DNA from 3 places in the Thermoanaerobacterium sp. R66 genome. Region 1 is predicted to be linked to each of the others. Evidence: riboswitches for the same ligand, from Rfam matches in the RefSeq annotation. Region 1 holds a riboswitch; each other region holds the start of a gene.
What was found. Region 1 has a riboswitch for thiamine pyrophosphate ahead of thiD (bifunctional hydroxymethylpyrimidine kinase/phosphomethylpyrimidine kinase). Riboswitches for the same ligand answer to the same signal wherever they lie in the genome.
Positions count from the first base shown of each region.

Region 2: linked by a shared signal. The riboswitch ahead of thiC (phosphomethylpyrimidine synthase ThiC) and the one ahead of thiD (bifunctional hydroxymethylpyrimidine kinase/phosphomethylpyrimidine kinase) in region 1 are both predicted to bind thiamine pyrophosphate.
Region 3: linked by a shared signal. The riboswitch ahead of thiT (energy-coupled thiamine transporter ThiT) and the one ahead of thiD (bifunctional hydroxymethylpyrimidine kinase/phosphomethylpyrimidine kinase) in region 1 are both predicted to bind thiamine pyrophosphate.

Region 1 covers NZ_JAEUWW010000001.1:1,102,222-1,105,507, forward strand. Annotated here, with positions in the region: gene cytX (putative hydroxymethylpyrimidine transporter CytX) at 1-602, opposite strand, end outside; gene thiD (bifunctional hydroxymethylpyrimidine kinase/phosphomethylpyrimidine kinase) at 592-1,401, opposite strand; TPP riboswitch at 1,470-1,584, opposite strand; gene JJQ93_RS05515 (ABC transporter ATP-binding protein) at 1,634-3,286, opposite strand, start outside.
Region 2 covers NZ_JAEUWW010000001.1:333,564-336,849, reverse strand. Annotated here, with positions in the region: gene thiW (energy coupling factor transporter S component ThiW) at 1-95, opposite strand, end outside; partial or broken gene thiC (phosphomethylpyrimidine synthase ThiC) at 123-1,426, opposite strand; TPP riboswitch at 1,539-1,638, opposite strand; gene asrC (sulfite reductase subunit C) at 1,715-2,731, opposite strand; gene asrB (anaerobic sulfite reductase subunit AsrB) at 2,749-3,286, opposite strand, start outside.
Region 3 covers NZ_JAEUWW010000001.1:2,222,191-2,225,476, reverse strand. Annotated here, with positions in the region: gene JJQ93_RS11130 (MGDG synthase family glycosyltransferase) at 1-730, opposite strand, end outside; gene thiT (energy-coupled thiamine transporter ThiT) at 936-1,574, opposite strand; TPP riboswitch at 1,632-1,730, opposite strand; gene JJQ93_RS11120 (methylated-DNA--[protein]-cysteine S-methyltransferase) at 1,766-2,233, opposite strand; gene JJQ93_RS11115 (hypothetical protein) at 2,258-2,503, opposite strand; gene JJQ93_RS11110 (aldo/keto reductase) at 2,641-3,286, opposite strand, start outside.

The sequences.
Region 1 (3,286 bases):
CTGGACTTTCCATCCTTAGCATTTATAGTGTAATCTCCTACCAGTGGAAGCCATGATACAGGCATAGCAACGGCAAGTTCCACTGCACCGCTGAAGCTCATGTCTCCGGCTACATATCCAACCTTTCCCGCCTTCAAATACAATACAACAAATATAGTCAAGATAAATAAAAGCACAACAGCAATATCGTTTATCCAGTAAGCTTCATTGTCAAAGAATAATGTCCACAATAAAACAGATATGCCAACGACAAAAATTCCAACAGCAGTAGACATGCCTATAGCACCGTTGAAAGCCTTTGCAGACTGTATTATCATTACAGCCGTCCAGCCAACCAATTGAAGCACATTTAAAAGCCCTATAAATACCATGCCTTTCTCGCCCAGGACACCTTTTGTGGACTCTATCGCAGGTTTCTTAACTCTAAAGGACATAAGCCCTCCTAAAGCAAAAAACAGAGTGCCAATGATGTGACCTAACAATATGCTTAAAATCCCTTTAGTTAAGCCTAATGGTGCAAAGTACGAACCAGTAAAAACCTCTGCAATGGATATGGCCGCACCTGCCCATATTAAAAAAAGCGTCGAGTTTTTAATCTTCATAGTCAATACCTGCCTTCTTATAAAGATCTACTAGATGTCCTACAGGTCCTACACCTTTACCTATCTCAAGAGAATTTTTAATAGCCTCTGTTATGTAACTTTTTGCGTTTATTACTGCATCTTTCAAGCTTAATCCTCTACCAAGGTACGAAGCTATTGCAGATGAGTACGTGCATCCCGTCCCATGTGTATTTTTGGTGTCGATCCTTTCCTGCGGCAAAAGTAAAAATTCACTTCCATCGTAGAATACATCAGTAGCGTTTTCTACTGAATGTCCACCTTTTACAACGACAGCTCTTACACCCATATCGATGATCTTTTTAGCAGCCTCCTTCATGTCGTCAATTCCCTCAATATTCATTCCAGTAAGCTCACACGCCTCCGGTATATTGGGAGTAATGATATCTGCCATAGGCAAAAGTTTTGTCTTTAATGCGTCTATGGCATCTTCTTTTAGAAGGTAATATCCGCTTTTTGATATCATGACAGGGTCTAATACGACATTTTTGGGATTCCATCTTTTAAGTGATGATGCAATAGCGTCAATGATATCTTGGCTTGATACCATACCTATCTTTACAGCATCTACCGCCGTATCATCAAATACGCAATCTATCTGCTTTTTGATGATATCCGCATCCATCTCTCTTACATCAAAGACACCTACTGTATTCTGCGCCGTCACTGCCGTAATGACGCACATGCCGTATACTCCAAGGGCGCAAAACGTCTTTAAATCTGCCTCTATGCCAGCACCGCCAATGCTGTCAGAGCCTGCAATCGTAAGCAACTTCTTCACATCGATTCCTCCTTTTTTTGTATGCCTTGAGGAAATACAAAACGAAAAAAGTGTGCCGGATAAGCACACTTAAAGTCCAATGTACTCCCTACGCCGGCATTATCCAGATCAGGTTATGGGTCATAGCAGAAATAGCTGCTAACTCTCAGCCGGGCTATCACCCCAGCTCCCCAGACGAAATATTAACTTTTACTTTATTTTAACACAAATTATCTGACTTGTACAGGATATTTCACCATATCGTCAAATTTTCCTGTTGATAGCTGTACAGATTATAGTACACGCCCTTCCTATTCATAAGCTCCTCATGTGTACCTTCCTCTTCTATTCCATTTTCAGTAAGCACTATTATACGCTTGGCATTTCTAATGGTGCCCAATCTGTGGGCGATTATGAGGGTAGTCCTGTTTTTCGATAGATTTTCAATAGACTGCTGAATAATCGATTCACTTTTATTGTCAAGCGATGATGTCGCTTCATCAAGTATAAGTATTGGAGGATTTTTTAAGAACATCCTTGCAATAGATATTCTCTGCTTTTGTCCGCCAGACAATTTAACGCCTCTTTCGCCAATATACGTATCATAACCATCTTTTAACTCCATTATGAAGTCATGGGCATTTGCAGCTTTGGCTGCATTGATTATTTCTTCGTCAGTAGCATCTAATTTGCCGTATGCAATGTTTTCTTTTATCGTGCCCGAAAACAAAAATACATCTTGCTGGACAATGCCTATATTTTCTCTAAGCGATGATAGCTTCACATCCCTTATATCTACACCGTCAATTTTTATGGAGCCTGCATCTATCTCATAAAACCTCGGTATAAGGCTTAGAAGTGTGGTTTTACCTGCACCTGAGGGCCCTACTATTGCCACTGTCTCTCCATGTTTTATCTTAAGATTGATTCCTGACAGTACTTCTCTTTTATTGTCGTAGCTGAATGTGACATTGTCAAACTCAATATCGCCTTTCACATCTTTTAACTCTATCGCATCTTTTTTATCTGCTATCTCTGGCTCTGTATCCATAAGCTCTACAAACCGCCTAAAGCCAGCCATACCCTGCTGGTACTGCTCTATAAACCGCAAAAGAACAGTCAAAGGTTGCAAAAACTGGCTAATGTATATTATGTATGCCACTAAGTCACCTGTATTTATGAGGCCTTTTGATATAAAGTAGCCACCTGCTGCAAGAGTAATCACAACTGATATATTAGAAAGAAAATTTACACTAGAATCAAATATGCCAATATGCTTAACCGCTTTTGACCTGGCACTTTTATACATGGAGCTTTTATTATCGAATTTTAGGTTCTCAAATTTTTCCCTTACAAATGATTTGACGACCCTTATGCCTGTAATGCTTTCTTCTAATGTGGCATTCATCTGTGCCTGCGTTTCACGGACATTTTTCCATATAATTTCAAACTTATTGTTGTAAATATACATGTATATAAACATAAAAGGTATTATGGTAAATACAACCAGTGTCAGCCTCACATCAATTGTAAGCAAAAGTATGAATGTGCCTATTATCCTTATGATAGACAAAAAAAGGTCCTCTGGACCATGATGTGCTACTTCTGCTATCTCATTTAAGTCATTGACAACCCTTGACATTATATAACCTGTCTTTGTGTTGTCATAATAGTTCATAGAAAGTTTCTGAAGATGTGAAAAAGCATCTTTTCTCATATCGTACTCTATGCTTACACCTAAAACATGGCCATAGTATCCTACTATGTATTCAAGTATCATCCTTCCGAAGTACATTATAGCTAATAAAATTGCGAACCTGTATATAAGGTTAAAATCCTTGTTAGGTATGACGTTATTTATCACATTTCTCGTAACCATAGGAAAAACCAAATCTGAAGCAGATAT
Region 2 (3,286 bases), 770 kb from region 1:
GTTTTCGAAACACCTACAGGGAAAAATACAAAATTTGCAAAGACTACGCCGATTGCAATCAGCATAGCTGAATAAGTAATCTTTTTTATATTCATTTACAATCCTCCCAATTTTTAAAAATCCTACTTTAACAGGCTTATATCTTCTCCTGTAATAACTTTATTCATGTTTCTCACAGCACACATATTTCCACACATTGTACATGTTTCACTATCATGTGGTAGAGATTCACTCCTGTACCTTCTCGCCTTTTCAGGATCTATAGCTAATCTAAACATTTCATCCCAATCAAGCTTTCTCCTGGCATAAGACATATCATTATCCCATTTTTCTGCATTGCGTATACCTTTTGCCAGATCTGCTGCATGGGCAGCTATTTTAGAAGCAATGATGCCTTCCTTCATGTCTTCAATCGTTGGAAGTCTCAGATGTTCCGCTGGTGTTACATAACACAGGAAATCCGCTCCACTTGCTGCAGCAATTGCACCACCAATTGCACTTGTAATATGATCATATCCAGGTGCAATATCTGTTACGATTGGCCCAATACATAAAACGGCGCACCATGACATAGCTTTTTCTCCAACAAAACATTTGCTTCGATTTCATTTAGCCTCATATGACCAGGTCCCTCAATAATCACTTGAACATTCTTTTCATAAGCTCTTTTCGCTAATTCTCCAAGGGTTATAAGTTCTTTTATTTGGCATGCATCTGTGGAATCATTTATGCAGCCTGGCCTCAATGCATCGCCAAGGCTTATCGTTACATCGTACTCAGCACATATGTCAAGAATATCATCAAAATACTCATAAAAAGGATTTTCCTTATCATTTAATTCCATCCACGTATATAACAAAGAGCCTCCACGAGAAACGATATTTAGAAGTCTTTCATTTCTTTTGAAAATTTCCGCCGTCTCTCTGTTGATGCCTGCATGGATAGTCATAAAATCAACACCGTCTTGTGCATGCCTTTCGACGATCTTTATAAATTCTGAAGGAGTAATGTCTTTTAAATCTTTGTCATAATATCCTACAGCATCATATACTGGAACAGTACCTATCATGGCTGTAGAAATACCTATCAATCTGTTTCTAAATTCGAAAGTTTTGCCATATGAACTTAAATCCATGATAGACTCTGCTTTCATTTCTATCGCCTTTTTTGCCTTTTCTAATTCTGCATCCACATTGTTGCAGTCCCTTGATACACCTAAGTTTACGTTTATTTTTGTTCTAAGCCCTGTCCCTACGCCTTCTGGACTAAGTGCTTCATGGTTTTTATTTGCTGGTATGACTACTTCACCAGAAGCTACCTTGCTCAGCAATAAATCCACTTCAATGTCTTCTTTTGCTGCCACAACATTCATCTCTTCTGTAATAATTCCTTTTTTTGCCGCATCTAATTGTGTAGTGTAATTCATCGCAGTCATCCTTTCATAAATTATTTTGTTTTGATACTTGTAAAATGAAGGGAGGAAGAAGGTTATATTCGAAAATATTGAATAAAAAAAGCCTTACCGCATGGTAAAGCTTTATAATCGAAAGCTTGCTTCCCTACGGTAGTATTAACTACATCAGGTTCTAAGGGTCAGGTTTTACCTTCTCAACCAAAATGGTTCCCCCGCAAACTAATTTTACAAGTATTAAATTTAATCTAATTATACTTTAAAACTCTAAAATTGTAAAGGTAATCGGGATTAAAAATCTAATTATTTAATATCACAAACAGGCTTAACATTTATGTTTGACCTGTATTCAGTTTCTGTCCAAAATATTCTATCTGCAACCATAGCTTCAGGGTTTAATTCTACACCCTTTAATATAAGCTCTTTAAATTTATTGTATCCAGCCCTGTCTATCAAGTGACCTCCATGGAGATATACTGGTTTATGATTCAATACTTCCGCAGAGAAATCTTGCCAATTTTTAAGTATGCCCAGCACTACATCTTCTGTTACCCAATTTAAGAAAATCTTTCCCATGCGAGGTGTCTGTTTTCCGGTTCTGCCACCAATGAGGACTCTGTAGAATTTCTTAGGATTTCTAGACCAAGCACCTGTGGGACATACAAGTGCACACTCACCACAGCCAACACAGCAGCACGAATCTTTCTCGATTTTTCCATTTACCATGTATAAAACACCTGTAGCATGTTGTTTACACGCCTCGATACATTTCTTACATCCTATACAACGATCGTAATCATATTCTGTTTTTGTAATGCCTATAATTCCAAAATCGTTGAAATGAGCCTTTGCACAGTCATTAGGACATCCGGCTATGCTTACTTTTATATGATAATCACTTGGAAAGATGATTTTTTCAATTTTTCTTGCAAGTGATGTTGTGTCTATATTTGCCTTTATGCAATGTTTATTTCCTATGCAAGCCATAATGTTTCTAGAACCTATCGTTGGATATCCATTGTCATCTACTTCCATGTCAACACCACAAAGGTCTACTTCTATCTCTTTAATAAACGTCTTTATATACTTATTGACTTCATCGATATATTCATACTTTATTCCAGGTATTGATAAAGTTTGTCTAACGCCAAGATGAAATTGTCCATTTCCCCATGTTTTTGCAATATGTTCTACATATGACAAATATTTAGCATCCATTACACCGCCTGGAACGCGCATCTGCACCATGAATTCACCGCGGACTTTCGATTGCCTGTAACAATTTCTGCGGACTTTTTTTACATCTATATCATAGTTCATTACATACACCTCCACATTTAATCAAGTAAATCCTTCGCTTTTGTGTAGTTAAACACAGGACCTTCGAGGCAAACATACGTCTCGTTTATCTTGCAGTGACCACATTTTCCAATTCCGCAAGACATTTTTCTCTCAAAGGAAACCCAAATTTTATCTTCTGGTACCCCATTTTTCAATAATTCTAATGCTGTAAAATGCATCATTACTGGCGGACCAACGACAATGACATTGTAATCATCAAAGCTATCAAATGGTATTTTACTTATATGCTCTGTCACCAAGCCAACTTCAAATCCATCGACTTTTTTCTTATCAAGAGTATATATAGTGTTAAATTTTGTCTTAAAATTATTTAAATCTTCTTTAAATAAGACGCTGTTTTCATCTTTAAATCCTGCTATAAAGTGTAGCGATTTTATTTCTTCCGAATTATCATAAAAATACTTAAGTAAGCTTCTAACAGGCGATACACCTGTACCACCAGCTATAACAACTAAGTCTTTTCCTTTATATTTGTTAACAGGGAATGAATTACCATAAGGTCCTCTCATGAAT
Region 3 (3,286 bases), 1.1 Mb from region 1:
TGGCTTTTAAATTTTTATTCAATCCACATATTACAGCAATCTGTAAATCTTTATGGCTTTGTATGACATTAACAGCCTTTTTAATATTTCCAAGTCCAAGCCCACCACCCATTACAAGTATAAATGGCTTATCTACAACAAATCCTAATTTTTGCCTCACCTCAAATTTATCTTTCTTAACATAAAACTCCTCATCAATAGGTATTCCCGTAACATATATTTTATCATCAGAAACACCCATCAAATTCATCTGACTTTTCATCTCTTGAGAACCGACAAAATACCCGTCTATCTGGTGATGTATCCAATACGCATGGACATCATAATCAGTCAATATAGCGAATATTGGAATATTTAGATCTCTCTTTATATGAGACAGAATAGAGCAAGAAAACGGATGGGTGCATATTACAGCGTTAGGCTTTAAGTTTAATACGTAATCTTTTATAAATGTATAAACGGATATGCCTACCAGCTTATTTATGCGCCTTTCTATCTTGTCCCTTTCCATCTCATAGAGATAACCCCATAATTCAGGTGTCAATTTTAATGTCTTTAGGTAAATTCGAGTCGTCAAATACGAAAGACTGGGAAACTTCTCTCCAAGTGGATTTTCTACAAACACTTCAACATTATCTCTTTTTTCAAATGCTTTTTTTAATGCCATTGCAGTCCTTTTATGCCCAGTCCCTATATCTTCATAAAGTATTAAAATCTTTATTTTATCCATTTTAAAGACCCTCGCAATCACTATATTGATTATCTCATCCAAAAATTAAATTTGGATTAAAGTTTAATTAAAAATGCGTTAAAATAGTGTTATCAATATAGTTTATTTTCATTTGCTATCTAATATTATACCATCAAAATCAATTTATTGTATAAGATTTATTAAAACCCTCTTCCGTTAAGAAGAGGGTTTTAATAAATCTTTTTTAAGCTAAAGCTTTTTTCTTTATTATCTCAATTGCATTTCTCACTTGTGGAATAATAGAAACCATAAAGCAAATTAAAACCTCCACACCTACTAGTATCCCATTTACAAGAAGTGAATAGACGACAGGATTCATGCCTTTAGGTGCATAGCTGGCGAAGAAAAAGACACCTGATAGAAAATGTGAGAAAAACCTGCCAAAACCACCAACTAAAACGCCAAAGCTTAAGTTTTTCTTAAAAAACCCTGCAAGCCCTAAGGCTCCAAATGCTAATGGATAATCCAAGAGAAGCTGTATCCAATGCACAACATAAGGATCTTGTATTAGCTGAAGCATTCCATAAGCCATTCCCACCGCTATGCCTGGACCTGCTCCATAATAATATGCAAAGACAAACAGCGGAAGCATGCTGGCTGGCGTTATAGAGCCACCTTGAGGCCAATGGTAAAACCTTATATACGACAAGACAAATGATATAGCTATTGCTAATCCGCCATACACAAGCATCTTTGCGTTAAATTTCACGCTATTTCTCAGGATGTAAAACAAAAACACAGCAAATAAAATCGCGATGATGATGGAAAGTGTGGCAGGCTTTATCTTTGTGAAATCTGAAAAAATGCTTACAATGTAGGACATGAAAATAACCTCCTTTTGAGGCTATGTACCGCTTAAAACAAAAAAACCGCACACTGATGCGGTCTTTTGCCGCATTCCCTTCGTAGGCATTAACCTAATCAGGTTCTAGGGGTTTGGCATCTGCCATCTCAGCTAAAAGCACCCCCAGCGGACATAGTCTGTTTATTAATTTATACTATATTATAATGAAATTACTTTTTAAATGCAATACCTTCATGTTGAAGCAACAATGATTTTACATTAAGTCCTCCTGCAAAGCCTTTTAACGTCATATCCGAGCCGATGACCCTATGACACGGTATGATAATCGGGATCGGATTTTTATTAAGGGCATTTCCTACAGCCCTTGATGCATTTGGCTTTCCTATTCTCCTTGCGATCTCACCGTATGTAGCGTAAAAACCATACGGTATCTTCATAAGCTCTCGCCAAACAGATTTTTGAAAGTCTGTCCCCTGTAAGTCTAACTTTACATTAAATTCTTTCAAGCGACCTTCAAAGTACAATCTAAGCTGTTCTTTGCAATCTGCAATAAGCGAATTTGTACCCATTAAACATTGTAAATGTTCTTCATTGGGAAAATCTATCCTCGTTATGCCATCTTCGCTTGAATATATTCTTAGCGTTCCAATGGGTGTATCTAAGTCATCCCGCAGCACATTACCACATCCTGATACATTTTGCTATTTAACGATAACTTCTTCGACTTCATCTTCAACTTCAAAATCTTCATTAGATTCATAAGAAGACTCACTTGATTCTGACTTGCCTGAAGCTGCTATTTTTGCTAAGCTTTTTTCTATTGAATCAATCTTTTTCATCTTTTTCATTGTATAAACTATGTAAAATACCAAAAAGATAACTGAAACAATCGGTGTTGCTAATGCTACAAAGTACTGCAGAAATAGCATAAATCCGCTTTGAACCATCCTTGACACTCCCTTCTAAATAAGATATTCACTATTTATTATTTCACAAGTAAACCGTCAAAGCAAGTATTATAAAAAATATTATAAAAAGTAAAGCCATATTGGTGAAACTTAGGTTTCATCAATATGGCTTATTTTTAAACTGCTTCTTTAAAATATCTTCTTACATCCTTTAAATATTCAATTATCGTCAAGTGCTGAGGACACTTAGTCTCGCACTCTCCGCACTCTATGCAAGAACTTGCTTTTCCTTCATTTAAGCTATTATAATTTCTAAGTGCTTCATTGTAGTTATTGTACATGTGGGCTTCATTGTATATGGCAAAATTCTTGGGTATATTCACACCGTTTGGACACGGCATACAATAATTGCAGGCAGTGCATCCTACAGGCGAAAGCTTATTATAAGTTTCTCTTACCTTATCCACAAGTTTTACCTCATCATCAGTTAAGCCATTCGCTTTTGATCTTGAAGCACTTTCTATATTTTGTTTCACTTGCTCCATCGTGCTCATTCCACTTAATACAAGCGATACCTCTGGATGGTTCCAAACCCATTGCAAAGCCCATTCTGCAGGTGTCCTTTTTACACTTGCACTATTCCAAAGCTCTTTTATAGCTTGTGGCGGATCACCAGCCAACTTTCCTCCTCTTATAGGCTCCATGACAATTACAGCTAAACCTTTTGATGCGGCATATTTAAGCCCTTTTAAGCCTGCTTGGTTTTCTATATCCATGTAGTTGTACTGTATCTGGCAAAAATCCCAATTATCATAATCATCG